Regions from separate parts of the Neorhizobium sp. S3-V5DH genome, predicted to be linked through region 4. Evidence: predicted binding sites of a transcription regulator. Region 4 holds the regulator's gene; each other region holds the start of a gene.
The links. The regulator LexA, encoded in region 4, represses DNA repair genes until DNA is damaged. The targets are predictions, from matches to a motif close to TGTTCNNNNTGTGTTCNG.

Region 1 (5,215 bases), on a different contig from region 4:
GCTGGACGGCTTGTTGGATATCTATGACGCAGCTCGGATTTGCCGAGAGGAAGTCCATCGCTCGTTGAGAACAGAGGTTTTCGACACGGTTCTCGACAAATTTCTATCGGAGACCTTGCAGGAGCTTGATGAGCTATCAACTCATACCTCTGTCGATGGACATGAGATCGACGACTACACAATTACGTTCGTTGATGACGAGTTCATAGAACTGGCCATCGCGGGTACCGTTTATGTCGAGCTTCAGTATGGCTCCAGATCGGATATCCGAAATGACATGGGAGCCGTTCTCTCCGACTCCTATCCGTATACCGCAAGCATGAAAGCGCGAGTAATCGAGCCCCAACGTATATTAAGAGACAGCGTCGTCGTCACTGTCGACAACAGCGCGTTCTACGATTGATATCTCGGCTTACGATCAGGAAACTTTTTCCCAGTTAATTTCGAAGACTGTTATGGCATTTGCGAGGAGTGCCTATCGCCGCGATTGGTTCGGCGCGAGCTTCACGCCGCGTAGTTTACTCGGAGACGGTAACACTTGGCCGCTCTCTTGCCGTGAGATCGTCCACCCACGCCTTGGCGCGATCCAGGAAGACAAGCGGCCCCTCGACCACGGTGGATCGGGGCTCTTCTCCTGGAGGTCAAGCACCCGGTTGCTTCCCGGGGCGGTGACCACAGCGAAATGCGAACTCGGGCTGTAGATCGCGATACGATATCCTCTGTGTTCACGCACCATGGCTGGCATCGGCCGGCTCCTGCGGTATTCCGCTCGGCGGACGACGTCCCGATGAGATCAGTTCCTTGTGCACCTCGGACGACGGAGGCGACGAGAGGACCGTCGCCTCCGTCACCCAGACCTTGCCGTCGACGTCTTCACCACGGCGGATCGCAGCCGCGGCCAGGTCGCGGTAATACTCGACGAAACGAACGAGCCGCCGAAGCGACATTTCCGGCGGGCGCGCTGTCGCCTTCATGGCTTCGCACGTGACGATCACAAGCCAGACGGACGCGCCATCGGTCACGGCCATCTGGCCATTCTCGAAATACAAGAAGGGCGCCGGCTCGCAGAGCTGGATTTCAAAATCGTGCGACATCATCCTGCCTTCTTGCTTTTAAGTTCGTCGGCAACGCTCTTCCGCAAGGCGTCCATGATGTTGATGACGTTGGTGGCCGGGGCGTCCTTCGCTTTCGCAGTCTTCTTTTTCGGCTTCAAGGCCTTCTTCTTCTCCTCGATCAGCTTGAGAAGGCTTTCCTGAATAGGATCGCTGACCATGTCGGGTGACCACCGCTTCGTCTTCTGCTTGATCAGCTTCTGGACCAGCGGCACGAGATCGGGATCGGCCCCGTCGTCGATGTCCTCGAAATATGCCTCCTCCGGCCGAACCTCGTCGCCGAAACGCAGGGACCACAGGACGATGCCTTCATCCCGCGGCTCGAGCACGACCGCCTTCTCGCGTCGGCCGACGACGAGCTTTGATATGCCGACGACTTTGTCGGCCTTCATCGCATCCCGGATGACTGCGAACGCCTCATTGCCGACCGCGTCGTCCGGCATGAGGTAGTGCGGCTTCTCCAGGTAGACCCATTCGATCGATTCCGCCGGAGCGAACTTCTCGATGTCGATCGTTTTGACGGTGTCGAGCGCCACCCGGTCGAGATCGTCGTCCGTGAGAATGACATAGTCGTTCTCGCCGCGGGCATAGCCTTTCGCCTCGTCCTCGTCCTTAACGGGCTTGCCGGTCACGGAGTCGATATATTGCGACACGACCCGGTTGCCCGTCTCCTTGTTGAGCGTGTGAAAGCGGACCTTCTCGCTCTCGCTCGTCGCGGGCGTCATCGCCACCGGGCAAGTGACCAGCGAGAGTTTGAGATAGCCCTTCCAGTAGTATCGCGTTGCCATCGCCTGTCTCCTAACCCGCCGTGCGTTGCGGAGCAGCCTTGAAGGAGGCGGCCTTCGCAGCCGCTCCGCGCGCGGCGCGCTGCCGACCGGTGCCAGCGTTGGCATTGGCGGCGGTGCGTTTCGGTTTCTCCCCCGTAGCCTTAAGCATGCCAGCGCTTTCGCGAAGGGCCGCAAGCAGATCGCTCGGCTTCGAAACCTCGACTTTTTTCGGCTTAGGCAGGGATCTGCCTTCCATCTTCGCCTTCACCAGAGCGGCGAGCGCTGCTTCATATCGATCGTCGAACGTGGCCGGATCGAAGTCGCCCTTCTTGGTGCTGATGATATGCTTGGCAAGATCGAGCATCTCGCCTTCAATCTTCAGCTTCGGCATTTCCTCGAACGCCTTCTTCGACGAGCGGACTTCGTAGTCATAGTTCAAGGTTGTGGCGATGAGACCTTTGCCATGCGGCCGGATGAGCACGGTCCGCATACGGCGGAACAGGACGGTCCGTGCGATCGCCGCCACCTTCGACTTCCGCATTCCGTCGCGCAGCGCGACAAAGGCGTCGCCGCCCATTTTGTCCGGTGTCAGGTAATAGGGCTTGTCGAAGTAGACGTCATCGACATCAGAGCAGGGAATGAACGCTTCGATCTCGAGGGTCTTGTTTGACTCCGGAATGGTGGCGGCGACCTCGTCCGGATCAATGACGATATACTGGCCGTTCTCGGTCTCGAAGCCCTTGGTCTGCTGTTCCTTCGGCACAGGCTCTTCGGTCTCGCCGTCGACGAAGACGCGGTTGACCCGATTGCCGGTTGCCTTGTTGATCGTGTTGAAGGTGATCCGGTCGGAGGTGCTCGCCGCTGTGTAGAGAGCCGCCCCGCAAGAGACTTCCCCGAACTTGATGAAGCCCTTCCATTGGGCTCTGTGTCCACTCGCCATACCCGTTACTCCCGAATCGCTACTGGCGAATCAAGGTCTGAAGAGGTGATTCGTTCCGATTCGAAACGAATCATTTTTCAATGGCTTAGCGTCGTTTGTTGCCAATTTGATTCCGGGTGCACCGGCAGGCACCTATCGAGGATGGGATCGCCGACGCGTAAGCCAAGGAACAACGTGAATCATCAAACGTTTAGGGGCAGGATCACTTAGCAAGTAGGAGATATCGCTATGGCGACGACAGCACGCGGCCGGGCGCAGGACAGAGCGAAGGTCGCAGGCGGACAGGATCATGAGGTCCGATACGAAGCGAAGAAGGAAGGCGTCTCGAAGGGTAAAGTGAAAGACGCCGTCAAAAACGTAGGCAACAGCCGCAAGAAGGTAGAAGCGGATCTAAAAGGTTGATGGATCAAACGCTGGATACAAGCGTCGGGAGCACAGGGACTGATGCTCGCTCAGGAACAATTTCGGCACACGGCGAACGTCAACGGGCTGAAGTCGAGATATTCGTGTCGAAGAATGCCGGTTTGCGCGCAAGCGTCGATGTCTCGAGCGGTGGCCTGCTCTCGATCGCCGCTCTCGTCTCCAGCATACTTCTATCGACGGCTGTTCTCGTTCATGTCGCCACGCGCGGCGCCCGGTCGAAAAGCCTCTGGCGATGATGAGGGCTCACTTGGATCCGATCTTGAAGATCGTCCCCACAATCATCATCTAGGGACTACCACCCGAAACCAACGACAGGCCGCGCCGCGAAATGATTTTCGCGTGGTCGCGGCCGTCCGGGTGAACGAGGGCGCTCCCCATGACGGGTCGAGCGCCCTCGGTTTGTCAAAACCCGAAAGCGAGAACCGTTGTCCGATAAAACCTTGATCGTCTTCCTGCATGGGATCGGTGCCTCGGGCGCGCAGCTCATGCCGCTGGCATCGTCCTGGCGCGCCAGCCTTCCCGGGACGCGCTTCGTCGCTCCAGACGCCCCGATGCATTACAGGTACGGTCATCAGTGGTTCAGCACGGACGGCAATCCCCTCGATCCGGAGCGTATCGAAAGCGCCCGAGAAGCATTCGACGGACTTATGAACGACGTCGTCCGGCGCGAAGGGTTACCCTTGAGGAACTCGTCCATACCTGGCCAGCGAGGTCGGAGCCTGGGGAATACGAGCGGCTCCGAGGGTGGTGGAACCCGACACTCGACGAGCTCCGAGAAGCAAGAAGGGCCGCCAAATCTCGCGAGCGACGGAAATCGGAGTCCGGGGTGCTGCGCGCCGCGGCGTTGACGCCCTTTAGCGACTAAAAAAATGAGTCCGGGCAAATACTTGGCGCCGCGCCGCTACATCACTGATTCGTTTGGTGATTCATATATCGGCGTTTCAGTCCGCCCTAATTTATCCTCCGGACGCCCGCTTGACTCTTTTCGAGCAACGGAACAAAAAGAGAACCTCCATATTTTGAGGGGCATGAAGTCCCGTGCAACGCGAGCTGAGGAGGTCCGTGAACGATGTCGCGCGTCCATAATCCTCGGGTCATCGAGGAGCTGAGAGACCGCATCGCCCACCTGGAGGGCAGTGCGGCAAAAAAAGCCATCGTCTTGCCTTTCGGCGTTCGCGAGATGGACCAGCATCTGCCGGGGGGCGGGCTATCATACGGCGCGCTTCACGAGATAGCAGGCGGCGGCGCCGGCACTGTCGATGGCGCGGCGGCGGCCTTGTTTGCCGCCGGAATTGCCGCGCGCTCGAAGGGCAAGGTGCTTTGGTGCCTGACAAGACCTGACCTCTTCTTCCCGGCGATTGCCCAAGCCGGCTTGCATCCCGACCGCGTGATCTTCTGCGAAGGCGACAAGGAAGAGGATGTCCTGGCGTCCATGGAAGAAGGGCTCTCCTTTGGTGGATTGGCAGCGGTGGTCGGGGAGCTGGTTCGATTGCCGATGGTGGCATCCCGAAGACTTCAACTGGCCGCCGAAAAGACAGGAACCATGGGGCTCGTCGTCCGCAGATGGCGGCGGCAGACAGAAGCGTCGGATTTCGGCAATCCGACGGCCTCGACGACACGGTGGAGGGTGAGCGTGCTTCCGTCGGAGGAACTACCAGTGGCGGGGGTCGGCCGCGCCCGATGGCTTGCGGAACTGATGCGGGTGAAAGCAGGCGAGTGTGCTGAGTTTGAATTAGGAGCCTGTGATGCCAAGGGTCGTCTGTGTCTACTTCCCCACTTTGCCAACAGACCGGATACGACGGCATGGAGAGGGAACCGTGCCAGCTGACCAGCCTCTCGTCGTCATTTCGAAATCGGGCTCGAAACGCTGGGTCTCGGCTGCAGACACCGCCGCGCGCAAACTTGGCCTCAAGGTCTGCATGCCCGCGAGCAAAGCCCAGGCCATAGTCGCCAACCTAACGATGATCGATGCT
Region 2 (5,215 bases), on a different contig from region 4:
CGGGCGGTTTGCTGCTTTTCTGGATATCCTTCGAAATGGTCTTCGAAAAGCGCCAGGAACGGAAGGAGAAGACGTCCCAGGCCGCAATCACGATCGACCACCTTCACAATATCGCTGTCTTTCCGCTGGCTCTTCCGTTGATAGCCGGGCCTGGTGCGATCTCCGCCACCGTACTGCTCGCCGGCGCCTTCCCGGGCCCACTCGACCGGACCCTGCTGATCGGCGTCATCGCACTCATTATGGGGCTCGTCTACGTGACGCTTCTGGTCGCGGAACGGCTCGACCGTTTCCTCGGCGTGACCGGCCGAGCAATTCTCACGCGCCTGCTCGGCGTCATCCTGGCCGCTCTCTCGGTGCAGTTCGTGCTCGACGGCGTTCGCTCGGCCTTCAATCTGTAATATTTCGAAAACGTCATATGGCGCGACATTGCAGGTTTTTCTGCTAAAAGCCGCGGCAAAGAGAATCAAAGAAGGTTTTGCCATGCGGCGTGTGTTGCGGCGGCTTTTTCCCGAAGCCACCTCCATCAGTGTGAAAGAACGGTTGCGCGCAGCCTCGGGAGCCCTGGCCGGGATCCTCGCAACAGGTTTGCTCGGCAGTCTGGCGCTGCGAGCCGACGCCTCTCTTCCGGCGCTGATCGCGCCGATGGGAGCCTCCGCCGTCCTTTTGTTCGCGGTCCCGTCCAGTCCCCTCGCCCAACCCTGGTCGATTCTCTGCGGCAATATCGTTGCCGCATTTGTAGGAGTCACCACGGCGCTCGCGATAGAGGACCCGTTCCTGGCGTCCGCGATCGCCATTGGCGTCGCAATCGCTGCGATGATGGCACTGCGATGCCTGCACCCGCCAAGCGGAGCCATCGCGCTGACCGCCGTTCTGGGCGGGCCTGCCATTCATGATCTGGGATACGGTTTCGTATTCTGGCCGGTCGCCGGCAACTCGCTCGCCCTGCTGCTTCTTGCCCTGGTCTTCAACAACCTGACGGGGCGCCCCTACCCTCATTCCATAAAGCCGCCGGCAACCGATCACGGTACCGCCGATCCCGCTCCGATGCAGCGGATCGGCTTTACTTCAGCCGACCTCGACGATGTCCTGAAGGAATACGATGAGTTTCTGGATATCGACCGCGAAGACCTGGAGACTATCCTCAGAAGAACCGAACTGCGATCCTACCGGAGACGCGCAACGCATCTCGACTGCGCCAGCATCATGTCTCGCGATGTAGTGGCGGTCGCGCCCGACAATTCGCTGAAAGAAGCGCAGGACGTGATGCGCAGCCACCATTTCCGGGCGTTGCCGGTCACCAACGACCGTGCCGAGGTCGTGGGCATTGTCACTCAGACGGATTTCCTGGATAAGGCGACCTGGACCACGGGGCGCCCGAGAATTGGCTTTGCTCAGCGGATTCGGCTTATGCTGTCCGGGGCAAGCGCCCCGAACGACACCGTCAAGGATATCATGACCACACCGGTCCGGACCGTTGCGCCCGACACGCCCATTGCCGACGCGATCGTCATCTTTGCAGAAGAAGGGCTGCACTATCTGCCGGTGACCGGCGGAACCAACAAGCTGGTGGGGATACTATCGCAGTCGGACGTGCTGGTGGCGATGCTCGCAGACAGCGCGAACCAGAATACGGAAACACGCCTCTCCGCCTAATGGCGGTCGGACGGTTGCCCGCGGGCATACCCGCCCGGCGAGTGCCGCTTGGATCAGAACGGAATATCGTCGTCGAGATCGCGGGAAAAATTGCCGCCGGCAGGCTGATTGCCGCCGCGGCTCGAGCCGCTGGAACCGCCCGAGGACCGGCGGTCATGATCATTTCCACCGCCATAGCCGCCGCCGAAGTCGTCACCGCCGAAGTCATTGCCGCCGCGGGCTCCGCGGTCGCCACCGCCCTCACCCCGGCCGTCCAGCATCGTCAGCGTCGAGTTGAACCCCTGCAGCACGATTTCGGTCGAATACCGGTCGTTGCCGGTCTGATCCTGCCATTTGCGGGTCTGCAGCGCGCCTTCGATATAGAGCTTTGCGCCCTTCTTCACATACTGCTCGACGACCTTGCAGAGGCCTTCGTTGAAGACCACGACGGTGTGCCATTCGGTCTTTTCCCGCCGCTCGCCGGAATTGCGGTCGCGCCAGGTCTCGGAAGTCGCGATGCGAAGATTGGCGATCGGCCGACCGTCTTGCGTGCGGCGAATTTCCGGATCGGCGCCTACATTTCCAATCAGGATCACCTTGTTCACGCTACCAGCCATAACTTTCACCTCATCCGCCGCCTGCTTTGCGGCCTTGAAACCAATCGTATCACTTTAGCCCATCGACATGCCCGGTTGGGCATTCATGAATTTTAATCCACAGGCAAATTGTTCTTTATTTGTTCTATTTTATTCCTATAGTGCTGTCAACCGACTCGGAACGGTCCGCAATCGCAGCAGTTTCGTCTCGACAGGCACGGATCAATCACTACATAAGGACCTCGATCCTCCCAAAGAGCATGATGATGAGTGAACTCAAAACCATTTCCATACGTGGCGCGCGCGAGCATAATCTTAAGGGCATCGACCTCGATCTGCCGCGCAATTCGCTGATCGTCATGACGGGCCTTTCGGGGTCGGGCAAATCGTCGCTTGCGTTCGACACGATCTATGCGGAAGGCCAACGTCGTTATGTGGAGAGCCTATCGGCCTATGCGCGCCAGTTTCTGGAAATGATGCAGAAGCCGGATGTCGATCAGATAGACGGCCTTTCGCCGGCAATTTCGATCGAGCAGAAAACGACCTCGCGCAACCCGCGCTCGACGGTCGGCACGGTCACCGAGATCTACGACTATATGCGCCTGCTTTTTGCGCGCGTCGGCGTGCCCTATTCGCCGGCAACAGGCCTGCCGATCGAAAGCCAGACCGTCAGCCAGATGGTCGACCGCATCCTCGCCTTCGAGGAGGGCACGCGCCTTTACATTCTGGCGCCGATGATCCGCGGCCGCAAGGGCGAGTACAAGAAGGAACTCGCCGATCTGATGAAAAAGGGCTTTCAGCGCGTCAAGGTTGACGGCCAGTTCTATGAGATCGCCGATGTTCCCGCGCTCGACAAGAAATATAAGCACGACATCGACGTTGTTGTGGACCGCCTCGTGGTGCGCTCCGACATTTCCGCACGCCTGGCGGACAGTCTCGAGACCTCGCTGAAACTGGCCGACGGGCTGGCGGTCGCGGAATTCGCCGACAAGCCGCTGCGCGCCGAGGATACCGCAGCCGGTGGCTCCGCCAACAAGTCGCTCAACGAGACGCACGAGCGGGTGCTGTTTTCTGAAAAATTCGCCTGCCCCGTTTCCGGTTTTACCATTCCGGAAATCGAGCCTCGGCTGTTTTCGTTCAACAATCCCTTCGGCGCCTGCCCGACCTGCGACGGCCTCGGTTCGCAGCAGAAGGTGGATGAGGCGCTGATCGTGCCGGAACCCGCCCGCACGCTGCGCGACGGCGCGATTGCGCCATGGGCGAAATCAACCTCACCCTATTACAACCAGACGCTCGAAGCGCTCGGAAAAGCCTTCGGTTTCAAGCTGTCCAGCCGTTGGAACGAGCTTTCCGAGGAGGCTCAGAAGGCCATCCTGGAGGGCACTGAGGAAAAGATCGAGTTCCACTATGCCGACGGCGCCCGTTCCTACAAGACGATCAAGAACTTCGAAGGCATCGTGCCGAACCTCGAACGCCGCTGGAAGGAAACCGACAGCGCCTGGGCGCGCGAAGAGATCGAACGCTACATGTCGGCCGCTCCCTGCCCGGCCTGCAACGGTTTTCGCCTGAAGCCGGAAGCTCTCGCGGTGAAGATCAATAAGCTGCATATCGGACAGGTCACGGATATGTCGATCCGGCTTGCGCGCGACTGGTTCGAAGTGCTGCCGGAACAGCTGAACGCCAAGCAGAACGAGATCGCCGTCCGCATCCTCAAGGAGATCCGCGAGCGTCTGCGGTTCCTCAATGACGTGGGCCTCGATTATCTCAGCCTCTCGCGCAATTCCGGCACGCTTTCGGGCGGCGAGAGCCAGCGCATTCGGCTCGCCTCGCAGATCGGTTCCGGCCTCACGGGCGTGCTTTACGTATTGGACGAACCGTCGATCGGCCTGCACCAGCGGGACAATGCGCGGCTGCTCGATACGTTGAAGCACCTGCGTGACATCGGCAATACCGTGATCGTCGTCGAGCATGACGAGGACGCTATTTTAACGGCGGACTATGTGGTCGACATCGGCCCGGCCGCCGGTATCCACGGCGGTCAGGTGGTGGCACAGGGCGCGCCGAAGGACATCATGGCCAATCCCAAGTCGCTGACCGGCAAATATCTGTCGGGCGAACTCGGCGTGCCGGTTCCCATGGAGCGCCGCAAGCCCAAGAAGGGCAAGGAGATCAAGGTTTTCGGTGCTCGCGGCAACAATCTCAAGAATGTCACCGCGGCCATTCCGCTCGGTGTCTTCACGGCCGTTACCGGCGTTTCCGGCGGAGGCAAGTCCACATTCCTCATCGAGACGCTCTACAAGGCTGCCGCGCGCCGCGTCATGGGTGCGCGCGAAATACCTGCCGAACACGACAAGATCGACGGTTTCGAGTTTATCGACAAGGTGATCGATATCGACCAATCGCCGATCGGACGTACGCCGCGTTCCAACCCGGCGACCTATACCGGAGCCTTCACGCCGATCCGCGACTGGTTCGCGGGTCTGCCGGAAGCCAAGGCACGCGGCTACCAGCCGGGACGGTTCTCCTTCAACGTCAAGGGAGGGCGCTGCGAAGCCTGCCAGGGCGACGGCGTCATCAAGATCGAGATGCACTTCCTGCCGGATGTCTACGTCACCTGCGACGTCTGCCACGGCAAGCGCTACAATCGCGAGACGCTTGACGTGCATTTCAAGGGTAAATCGATCGCCGACGTGCTGGACATGACGGTTGAGGAAGGGGTGGAGTTCTTCTCCGCGGTGCCGGCGGTGCGCGACAAGCTGCAGTCGCTCTTCGATGTCGGCCTCGGTTATATCAAGGTGGGGCAGCAGGCCAACACGCTTTCGGGTGGCGAGGCGCAGCGTGTCAAGCTAGCCAAGGAACTGTCGAAACGCTCGACCGGACGTACGCTCTACATCCTCGACGAGCCGACGACGGGCCTGCATTTCCACGACGTGGCCAAGCTCCTAGAAATGTTGCATGAGCTGGTGAACCAGGGCAATTCCGTGGTG
Region 3 (5,215 bases), on a different contig from region 4:
ACCTCCTCCCGAATGCCGTCAGGATAGCGGCGTTGGGCTCCTTCCCAGGTAAGCCGTTCCAGGGTTTCAGATACCGTTTCGCCTGAAACGCTCTCATCCGGGTAATTATGACTGAGTTCATCCAGAGAGAACTTCAGCCGACTGAAGAAGCGCTCCGTATTGGCAATTGCATCCGGATAGGTATGGAAAAGTCGCGCCATTTCAGCCGCATGCTTGATATGCCGCTCCCCATTCGGAGCCAGTCGGAAACCCGCCTGCTGAATTGTCACATGCTCCCGGATGGCGGTCATTACATCCGATAGCGACCGGCGATAGGGCAGATTGAAAAGCGGCAAGTTGGTCGCGATCAATGGCACGCGATTGCGGGAGGCGATTTGTGCAAAAGTTGCAAAAATAAATCCGTCCCGCCCGTCATAGGTCGGCGAAAGAGCGAGATAGATGTCCTTGCGGAATCGTTCGCGATAGCTCTTCAGACGATCGCTGAGATCAGCGAGATATCGAGGATCTTCTGCGGAGGAAAAATCCGGAATGATGGCAAGCATCATTTCGTCGCACCATTCCAGAAAGTCCCACTCTTCCAGAATGCAGGAGCCCTTTTCGGTCCGGAGGTTTCCCCGGCTAAGAAGCCGGCAAAGATTGGCCCAGCCCTTCCGGTTGCGGGGATAGGCGAGCACATCCGGTGTATCGTCAGAAAAAACGAGCCGCGCGCCGGGATAAAACGCGCAAGGTTCGATAGCCTCGTTCTCGCCTTCCTTCCTGCCCCGCTCCTGCTGGCGCTTGCAAGTCTCCCGCATTTCTCTGACCTGGTTATGCGCCCGAACCACGCCCGCTACGGAATTCCGATCGGCAATACCGAGACCGGAAAGTCCAAGCAGACTTGCGGCCAGCACCATCTCCTCCGGCCGCGCCGCTCCTTCCAGGAAGGAGAAATTGGTCTTTGCGCCGATCTCGAAGAAAGCCGGGATATCCTTCATGCGAAAATCCCCTGGACACGCCAGACGGGAGCTGCATCTCCCGTTTTGTAGTGACCCTCACGGAAAACCCAGAAGCGGCGGCCCGTTTCGCTTTCAAGGCGAAAATAATCGCGCTCCTCAGCATCCTTTCCGTCGAGCCACCATTCTGGAGAAATCCGTTCCGGGCCCTCGGCGCGCACGACCCGATGAACGATCCGCCGCCAGCGAAAACGCTGCGGAGGGCCGTCGGGAACCGTGGCGGCAAAAGCCTCGATAGGTTCCGGATACCGGAAGAGTCGCAGAGGCCGGTCGGCTTTCGGCATGAAGGCAAAAGCCTCTTCGACATTTTTACCCACGGCCCTCGCCGCCATCGCAGATAGGAAACTCTCTGCCCGCTCCGGCAGATGGCTTTGCCGCAATTCCGCAATCTGCAGACAGTTCGCGCCGAGCCGGGCCGAAACCTTGTCCACGAAATCTGCAAACGAGGCATCACTTTGGCCGTCGCCGGTGAAGTCATCCTGAGAGGGTTTGAAAACCTCGTGCTCGACCACGTTGAGACGGAGAAGCTCGAATCCGAATCCGGCATCAAGATCGTCGTGTACGGTCGCCAAGCGCTCGGAAAACAGCGAGGAAATCCGCTTTGGATCGCGTAGCGGCCGGGAAGCTCTCACCGAAATACGAAAGACGCAGCCGTCCACCCGGAACAGCACCAGCTCGAAGATGCGGCCGCCGACGCCACGGGCTTCCAGCTCCGGTTTCAGCGAAGACGCGACCTGCCCTGTCAATTGCAGGATATGCTCTTCCGCCTGGATCGGATCGGCAAGCTTTCGCTCGACAGACAAGGCGGCAACCGGCCGGCGGGGGGAAATGGCTTCTTCATGCAGCCCCAGTGCCTGATCCAGCCGCTGGAGCAGGCTCGTTCCGAAACGGCGCGCTAACGGCGCGCGCGGCATGGACAGAAGGTCGCCAATCCGCTTCAGTCCCAGCTTGTGGAGCGACGAGATCGCCATCGCGTCGAGACGCAAGGCGTTGACCGGCAGCGGCGCCAACGCTTCTTCAATGCCATCGTGGGAGATTACGCCGCCTAGGCCGAAACGGGAAGCGGCCCAGGAGAGGCCGGGCGACGAGGAGATCGCGCCGTTGACGTCGAAGCCCATCTGGAAAAGCCGACCTAGAATATCCTTGAGAAGCATTTCTTCTCCCCCGAAGAGATGGGCACAGCCGGTGATATCGAGGAAAAGCCCATCCAATCCGTCCAAAGCCACCAGAGGGGTATAGCGATCGCACCAGTCGGCGATGGCTTCGATGAGCGCCCGATCCGCTGCTTCGTCCTCGTCCATGACATGGATTGCCGGAAACATGGCGCGTGCTTCTGTCAGCCCCTGCCCTCGCCTCAGGCCGAAGCGTTCCGAAACCTCGTCAAGCGCCGTGAGCCGCATGGCATTGTCACGCCGCCCGACGCAGAGGATCGGCGGATGCTCAGGACGCCCTTTCGAGCGCCACGATATGCCCCAGAGTCGGCGCGCGATCCTGTCTGTCGGCAGATGCGGGAAGACCAGCGCCAGAATGCGCTGGCGGGGCATGGAAAGAGAAAACCTCTCCTGCCTTGGAATTGAGGGAAAATTGACGGTCATGGGGGTTCCACTCCAAAAGGAAGGAGAGCGGAGCCGGATTACGGCTCTTCTCCAAAATGAGTCGGAAAACGGGATAGCCGATGCTGCCGCCAAGCACGGATCCATCAGGAAGACGCCGGCCGGTGGCCGGCGCCGGTTCGGCAAGGAAGCGGAAGGAAGCGCTGCTCGCCTCTTCTTCGCCTGCATGCCGCAGCAGAAAAAGGGGGCGCCCCGCCGCCTTTGTCCGAAGGTTCAGCCTGCGGCTCTCGGTAAGGCCGAAATTCTTGAGATTGCCGCGGATCTCGAGAATGGTGGCGGAAAGCGCCCTGCTTGCCAGTGCAGTTTCCGCAAGCCATAGCGCCTCATCCAGCTTTCGCGGCACTGCATAAAGAACCTCCTGAGGTTTCAGCCCGAATTGCCCGAGGCCTGGCGCATAAGGAGCACCCGCCTCCTGCCTGGAAACGACATCACCGATCCACAGAACAGGCGCACCATCGGCTTTCCTTCTCTTAAGATGAGATGCGAGTGCGAAGGTGAAACCGCTTGCTGCGCCTGCATCTCCCATCGATCGCGTGCGGATTTCCGTAATTCCATCAAGCGGCAAGCCGCCCTCCAAGGCGACATCCAACGGGTCTATGCCGAAGGGAAGACGAGGCTGTTTTATCCTGGTTTTGCCGCATTCCGGCCTTTCGGCAGCCTGCGCCTGCTCTGCCGCGGCAAGTGCTGGCAGGGATTTTCCCTCCAGTCGGGCGATCTGTGCGCGCAGGGCAAAAAGTCTTTCCTGCGCCGTGGCGTTCTCGGCCATGGCGTCAGCTCCATCCATATATGTTCACTTTATGTTCTTATGGATTCCAGAGGTCGGAAGAAGAGTCAACAGAAGAGACGCGGGAATCTTTTCCTCTTCCGATAGGTCAATGATTCTTCTCTCGAAAAATATTGCCGGAGGCACTATATGGGCCTGATCAGAAGGAGAGCCCATGGCCCGCATTGACCAGACCGACGATTGGCAGGATCGCCATGCGCCGACGATCAGCACATTCGAGTCGCTGGCAATCGATGCTTATGGCCATCTGCCGGAGGAATTCCGGGCGCTCACGACCAATCTCATCATCGAGATCGAAGAATTTCCCGATGACGAGGTTTTCGAGGACATGGCGCTCGAGACTCCCTTCGATCTCCTTGGCCTGTTCGAGGGCCGCGGCATTTCCGAACGCTTCAACATGGAAACTGGCGAACTGCCGAACCGTATCCGGCTCTACCGACGCCCGATCCTCGATTATTGGGCCGAAAACGAGGAAACCCTGGGCGATATCATCACCCATGTGCTGATCCACGAGATTGGTCACCATTTCGGCTTGAGCGACGACGATATGGAGCGCATCGAAGCCAGCGCCGATGCTGCCGCACAGCGCTGATCGGCTTGACGCCTACTGCTCGCCGAGCTTCATGTCCGGATGATAGTCCTTGCCCTCCACGGTCTTCGTGACCGCCTGCCCACACTGCATTTCGCCGGTCGTGGCGTTGAAGGCATAGCTCGGCGAACCATGAAGCTCCCACCCCTTGTTCAGCGCAGCCGTCACCTTATGGCAGAAGGAAGCGTCGTCGGGGCCGGTGAGAAAACGGTAGAGTTTCATGGAGCGTTCTTTCGTTCGGTTAGGAATTTCGCCTTGGCAACAAGTTTCTCGGCCTCCACAAGGTGAAGGCGTTCCACCATCTGGCCGTTGAGATTGATGACATTGAGATGTCGCGCTTCCGGCTTCGCAAAGGCGGCGATGATCGTTTCAGCATCTTTCACCGCTTCCGGATCCGGTCCGAAATGCCGGTTGGCGGGCTCGATCTGGGCGGGATGGATCAGCATTTTCCCGGAAAAGCCCATGACGCGGCCTTGCCTGCATTCTGCCTCGAGAGCCTCCGTGTCCCGGAAATCGTTGAAGACGCTGTCTATGATGTCGATCCCATGGGCTCTGCCGGCCAGCACGATCTGCATCAGCCAGGGCACAAGATAGCCGCGACCCGGCTGCGACAGCACGCCGGTCTCCTTACGCAGGTCGTTGAGACCGACGACGAAACATTGGAGCCGTTCATCGGCAGCTCCGATCGCTGACGCGTTCAAGACGCCTTTCGGCGTTTCGATCATCGCCCATATGGCAAGATCGTCCGGAGCGCCGGCTTCCGAGAGAATATCCGCCACGGACTGTATCTGGGCCACCTGCTCAACCTTGGGAACCAGCACCACGTCCGGAGAGATTTCCACCGCAAGATCCATGTCTGCCTTGCCGAATTGGGTGTCGAGCGCATTGATGCGGACGACCCGTTCCACTCCTTGCAGCGGATTGTCCTTGAACAACCGGCGCAGATTCTCACGCGCCTCGGCTTTCTTCTCCGGCGCGACGGAATCTTCGAGGTCGAAGATCACGGCGTCGCAGTCGAGGGTCCGGATCTTTTCCAGAGCCCTCTGATTGCTGGCCGGCACGCTCAAAACCGAACGGCGAAACCGGAAGGGAGCGAAATTGATGTCGGTCAAGGAAGTCATCACGGCTTTCTGTCAATCTTTTGAAGTCCCGGCAATACCGCAATGCGCAAAACCCCTTGCAAGAAAGGGCGCGAGAGCCCACATTCTTCAACGAGAAAGGTTTGGATCATGCATAA
Region 4 (5,215 bases):
GAGGTGAAGCCCGGATCATAAGTAAAGGCACCGGTCTGTTTGTAAAGCGAGCCGATGTCGATCACATCAGGACCGATCGAGCCGGACTTTACCGGCAGGTCGACATGCTTGTCGCCGAGTGCCATATTTGCGCTTTTGCCCGTCATGCTGATCCTCCAACCTTTTGGCGGCGTGGCGCCTAAAAAGCGCCACAAGAATTAAGCGTCCATGCTTTGCTATATGATCCGAAAGCTCATGCCAAGCAGTCCTTGGTAGCATTTTGTGCAGCGCGGCACGATAAGAGGCAGCGGCACATACTTGGATGCCCAACTTTCCGGTGCAACTCACTTGAGTCCTTTGGGAATACTTGGTTTTCGCCGCCAGTTGACGACGCCTGAGGAAACGCGCAGGTTGTATTGTCGCTCATGCGGGGCAAGGTGGGGCGGGCGTTTCATGTCGGAAGACACAGCGTTTCCGAAATTGGTGGAGAGCAGGGGAGCGATCTTCCGGCAGGCCCGCTTTTTGCCAGATGCGGGCAAATCCGGGTCGCATGTTTTGGAGCCTCTTCCGGATCGTCGCCCGCGTCTGGGGAACCGTCCCGCGACCTATACCCGCGGCTATTGGCTGTCTCGGGGAATCCGCCGGCTGCGCCTCAGCCTCCCCGGCATGCTGGAGGAGGAGGCAGCACACGGGCATGGGTTTCTTTTTGTACCGGTCCTCGTCGGTGCCGGGGCGGCTGTCTGGTTCTCGCTGCCTGCCACGCCTCCGTTCTGGTCTCTCCTCGCGGCCTTCTTCATCTGTGTGACGCACGCAGTCGTCATGCGTCATGCGTCCGGCGCCTTGCGTGTGCTTCCTCCCGCTGTCGCGCTTTTTCTCGGCGGAATGATGCTTGCCGAACTGGAGACCTGGCGAAGAGGCACCATTATTCTCGATTCCCCGGTTACGACCGAGCTGACGGGTGTGGTCGAACGAAGGGAGATCGATGCCCGCGGCCGGTGGCGTTATATCGTACGTGTCGAGCGTACCTCGGGTCCTGAAATCCGGCGCTCTCCGGAGCGCGTTTCGCTGCTTGCGCGGGCGCGTCACGAGCCGGTGCAGACGGCAGATACGATCAGCGGCAGGGTTCGTTTATCGCCGCCATCGGGACCGGCGCTTCCAGGCCTCAATGATTTCGCCTTCTCTTCCTATTTCGATGGGATTGGCGCCGTCGGTTTCTTTTATGGAGCCCCGAAAGGGAGCCGCGACGCCGGACATCCTCATGGATGGTTCTCGGATATCGAGCGCTGGCTCTTCGATCTTCGCAGCATGATCGGCGGTAAGATCCGCGCGACAGTGCCCGGCGACGCGGGCGCCTTCGCAGCCGCGATCGTCACCGATGAGCGGCGGGCGATTTCCGAGGAGACCGTCGAAGCGCTGAGGCTTTCCGGCCTTGCCCATATCGTCGCGATCTCCGGGCTCAATATGGCGCTGGCTGCGGGTATCTTCTTCGTCGGCGTACGCACTATCCTCTCGCTGTTCACACGATTTGCCCAGTCCTTCCCGGTAAAGAAGCTTGCCGCCTTGGGTGCTCTCGCCATGGCGACCGCCTATTATCTCATTTCCGGCTTCGGCGTCTCCGCCGAAAGGGCCTATATCATGATGGCAGTCATGCTCGTTGCAGTCCTCTTCGACCGGCCGTCCATAAGCTTGCGCAATGTGGCCCTCTCCGCACTGGTCATTATCGCCGTATCTCCCTCGGAAATCCTTGGGCCGAGCTTTCAGATGTCCTTTGCCGCCACCGCCGCGCTGGTCGCTGGTTACGCGCTTTGGAAGCATCGGTCGAAAAAACATGACCCGGAGCCTCTGCCGTTTCGTCACCCGGTGGTCATGCCGATCACGGCGGTCTGGAATTTTACCGCCGGCATCTTCGTGACCTCGTTGATTGGGGGCATATCGACCGCGATTTTCTCTGTCGAGCATTTCCACCGCATCGCGACTTATGGGCTTGCGGCCAATCTCGCCGCCATGCCGGTCATTTCCTTCGTGGTCATGCCGGCGGGATTGATCGGCATGCTGCTGATGCCCTTCGGGCTCGATGGGCCGTTCCTGAAGCTCATGGGCCTCGGCCTGGAAGCGGTGATTGCGATCGCCAGGCATGTGGCGGCCTGGGGCGGCGATGTAGGCATCGGCCGCCAGCATCCCTGGTTCCTGGTCGTCTCGACGGCAGGCTTTCTTCTGCTGACGCTACTGAGAACCCGGCTCAGATACTTGGGTATTCCTCTATTGGTGGCCGGCTTGTTGCTGTCATGGCAGGAGCGGTCGAGATCCCTTCCGGATCTCCTGATCTCCGAGGATGGCACCATGATTGCCCTGACAGATGGTAATGGCATCGCCACCAATCGCACCCGTCCCGCGGAATTTGTCTATGATCAATGGAAGCGGGCGCTTCTGCTGGGGGACCCGGTGAAACCGGAATTGCTGCCAGCGAAAGACAAGTCTCCGGCCGGAGACAGGCTCCCGGAGGGAAAGTCCGGAGGAAATCCGCTGCCTTCGAACAGTCTCGGCGAGCGTGCTGAATTGACGACGGAGGAGAGAGAAACGTCAAGCCGCGGGATGAAGCAGGTACCGGTCGGCCGGTTCATCTGCACCCCGCGAGCCTGGTGCGCGTCAAAAACCGCCGCAGGCGCTGTAGTCGTTCATGTGGAGGACGCGCGTTATGCCGGCGTCGCCTGCGACGCTGCGCATATCGTCGTCGCTCCACGTGCCAGGTTTGACCGCTGCCGTTCCGGAGCCCTGATGATCAACGGCAACGCGCTGAGGATCGCAGGAGCGCTCGAACTGTTTTTTGATGGTTCCGCGGACATCCACCGCTGGCGGCTTCGTGCAGCGCTCCTTGGCCAAGACCGCCCATGGACCCGCCATCGCCATTACGACTGGCGGCGCCAGATCTTCAGCTCATCCCTGCCGGAACCGCTGGGCAAACTGGTCAATGATAGCGGCGGATGAGACCCACAAGCTTACCCTGGATCTTGACCCGGTCCGGCGGGAAAATCCGCGTCTCATAGGCCGGGTTGGCGGCTTCCAGCGCGATCGACGCCCCGCGGCGACGGAAGCGCTTGAGTGTCGCTTCCTCCTCGTCCACCAATGCGACGATGATATCGCCCGGATTGGCCGTATTGCCGTTGCGGATGATTACGGTATCGCCGTCGAGGATGCCGGCCTCGATCATCGAATCGCCCTTGACCTCCAGCGCATAATGTTCGCCCGACCCGAGCATCTCGGCAGGGACGGCGATGTCGTGCGTATTGTTCTGAATCGCCGAGATCGGAACGCCGGCCGCGATGCGGCCCATGACGGGAACCGTGGTTGAGTTGGAACTATCGTCGTTGGCGGGGGGCTTCGCAGAGGCGGCAGCCGGTTGCGGCTTGCCAAGACTGCCTTCGATGACGCTGGGCGAAAAGCCCCGGCGCGGCTGAATGCTGGGCGCATAGGCTTCCGGCAGCCTGATGACTTCCAGGGCGCGCGCCCTGTTCGGCAGGCGGCGGATGAAGCCGCGTTCCTCGAGCGCGGTGATCAACCGGTGAATACCCGACTTGGACGCAAGGTCGAGCGCATCCTTCATTTCGTCGAAGGAGGGCGGTACGCCGGATTCCTTCATCCGTTCGTGTATGAACAGAAGCAATTCCTGCTGTTTGCGCGTGAGCATTTTCGGCACCCTCAAGAGTCGGAAACAAATCAAGAACGGACACTATATGTTCCATATGTGTTCCGCAAGTCCCTAAATTTTCGTGAAGTATGATGATTTTTTCTTCATAGATGTCTGCAAGATATCTGCTTCGTTACCACTTGCGCACGGCGTGCCCGCTGCCATTTTAGCTTTGCGATTCTGAAATTCCTGGGGGCCTCGCTTGAACGCAAGATCGATCGATCATCTCGTACTGCCGGTGGCGGACCTTGCGTTCGCGCGTTCGCGGCTCTCCGATCTCGGATTTACTGTCGCACCGGATGCATTTCATCCTTTCGGCACTGCCAATGCTTGTGTGTTCTTCTCGGATGGTACCTATCTGGAGCCACTGGCGATCACCAACCGCCGTCACGCGAGCGCTGCCGCCAAGCGGGGCAATGTCTTTACCGCGCGCGATCTCGCCTTTCGAAAAGGGCGCAACAGGCAGGGGCTTTCTGCCCTGGTCGTCGCGTCGCAGGATGCCGTCGCCGATCATGCCCGGTTCAGGCTGCGCGGAATTTCCGCCGGCGACATTCTGGAGTTTTCGCGCACGGTAAGGATGCCTGACGGTTCCGAGACAGAGGCGAGCTTTCGGCTGGCATTTGCAGGCGATGACCGGGCGCCCGAATTTTTCCTGTTCTCCGTTCAGCGCCTTGCTCCGCTGCCGTCCGACCGAGGCGAATTGGAGCGGCACGCCAATACGGTTGTCGGTTTGAGCGAGGTCATCCTGTCCGCTCAAGCGCCGTCCGACTTCGCCCCTCTGGTCGAGGAAGTGTTGATGGCCCGGGGGGAGGTGGAGCCCGGTTTTCTGAAATTGGCCGCCGCAAACGCGCGGATTCGCATTTTGGGAAATGATGATCTGGAGGCGGAATTTGCGCTCCCGCCGGTCGCTGGTGCAGATGGTTTGCACGGCCGAGCCGTCATCTTCAAGACGGCCGATCTTGCCGTGACAGAGATCATCCTTGCTGCTAATGACGTGGCATTCGTCCGCCGCGAAGGCCGCGTTCTGGTCCAGGCGGCACCCGGCCAGGGTGTTTTGTTCGGCTTCGAGGAATAGATTTATGGAAGTTTCTGCCAATCCACGCGTCCTAGTCGGCGAAGGAAAGGGCCAGGTGGTTTTTGCACAGGATGCGCGCCTGTCCTTGATCGCCGGTCCCTGCCAGATGGAGAGCCGCGACCATGCCTTCATGATCGCCGGCACGCTCCAGGAACTCTGCGGCAAGCTCGGCATCGGCCTCGTCTACAAGTCGTCCTTCGACAAGGCAAACCGCACCTCGATTTCGGGAAAGCGCGGCATCGGGCTGGAAAACGCCATGGAAATCTTCGCCGATCTGAAGAAGGAATTCGGGTTCCCCGTTCTGACCGACATCCACACCGAAGAACAATGTGCGATGGTCGCAGGCACTGTGGACATACTGCAGATACCGGCCTTCCTCTGCCGCCAGACGGATTTGCTTGTCGCCGCCGCGAGGACCGGCCGCGTCATCAACGTCAAAAAGGGCCAGTTTCTCGCCCCCTGGGACATGAAGAACG

Region 1: a site for LexA is predicted at 4,236-4,253, ahead of EDE09_RS17825 (ImuA family protein). Genes of this name have one in related genera too.
Region 2: a site for LexA is predicted at 2,359-2,376, ahead of uvrA (excinuclease ABC subunit UvrA). Genes of this name have one in related genera too.
Region 3: a site for LexA is predicted at 3,393-3,410, ahead of EDE09_RS14030 (metallopeptidase family protein). Genes of this name have one in related genera too.

Annotation. Positions count from the first base shown of each region.
Region 1 is NZ_SMCL01000013.1:31,938-37,152, forward strand. It holds gene EDE09_RS17790 (hypothetical protein) at 1-403, shown strand, start outside; gene EDE09_RS17795 (hypothetical protein) at 726-1,094, opposite strand; gene EDE09_RS17800 (Ku protein) at 1,094-1,900, opposite strand; gene EDE09_RS17805 (Ku protein) at 1,911-2,819, opposite strand; gene EDE09_RS17810 (DUF3606 domain-containing protein) at 3,048-3,221, shown strand; gene EDE09_RS28235 (hypothetical protein) at 3,326-3,478, shown strand; partial or broken gene EDE09_RS28855 (phospholipase) at 3,683-3,826, shown strand; partial or broken gene EDE09_RS28715 (hypothetical protein) at 3,919-4,107, shown strand; gene EDE09_RS17825 (ImuA family protein) at 4,312-5,070, shown strand; gene EDE09_RS17830 (DNA polymerase Y family protein) at 4,988-5,215, shown strand, end outside.
Region 2 is NZ_SMCL01000019.1:93,838-99,052, reverse strand. It holds gene EDE09_RS21730 (MarC family protein) at 1-398, shown strand, start outside; gene EDE09_RS21725 (HPP family protein) at 481-1,653, shown strand; gene EDE09_RS21720 (single-stranded DNA-binding protein) at 1,707-2,249, opposite strand; gene uvrA (excinuclease ABC subunit UvrA) at 2,495-5,215, shown strand, end outside.
Region 3 is NZ_SMCL01000008.1:106,574-111,788, reverse strand. It holds gene EDE09_RS14040 (error-prone DNA polymerase) at 1-974, opposite strand, end outside; gene EDE09_RS14035 (DNA polymerase Y family protein) at 971-2,536, opposite strand; gene EDE09_RS28650 (hypothetical protein) at 2,433-3,371, opposite strand; gene EDE09_RS14030 (metallopeptidase family protein) at 3,544-3,981, shown strand; gene EDE09_RS14025 (DUF1737 domain-containing protein) at 3,994-4,200, opposite strand; gene EDE09_RS14020 (CoA ester lyase) at 4,197-5,099, opposite strand; gene EDE09_RS14015 (hypothetical protein) at 5,208-5,215, shown strand, end outside.
Region 4 is NZ_SMCL01000022.1:35,595-40,809, forward strand. It holds gene gltA (citrate synthase) at 1-146, opposite strand, end outside; gene EDE09_RS22910 (ComEC/Rec2 family competence protein) at 433-2,964, shown strand; gene lexA (transcriptional repressor LexA) at 2,945-3,664, opposite strand; gene EDE09_RS22920 (VOC family protein) at 3,867-4,739, shown strand; gene kdsA (3-deoxy-8-phosphooctulonate synthase) at 4,744-5,215, shown strand, end outside.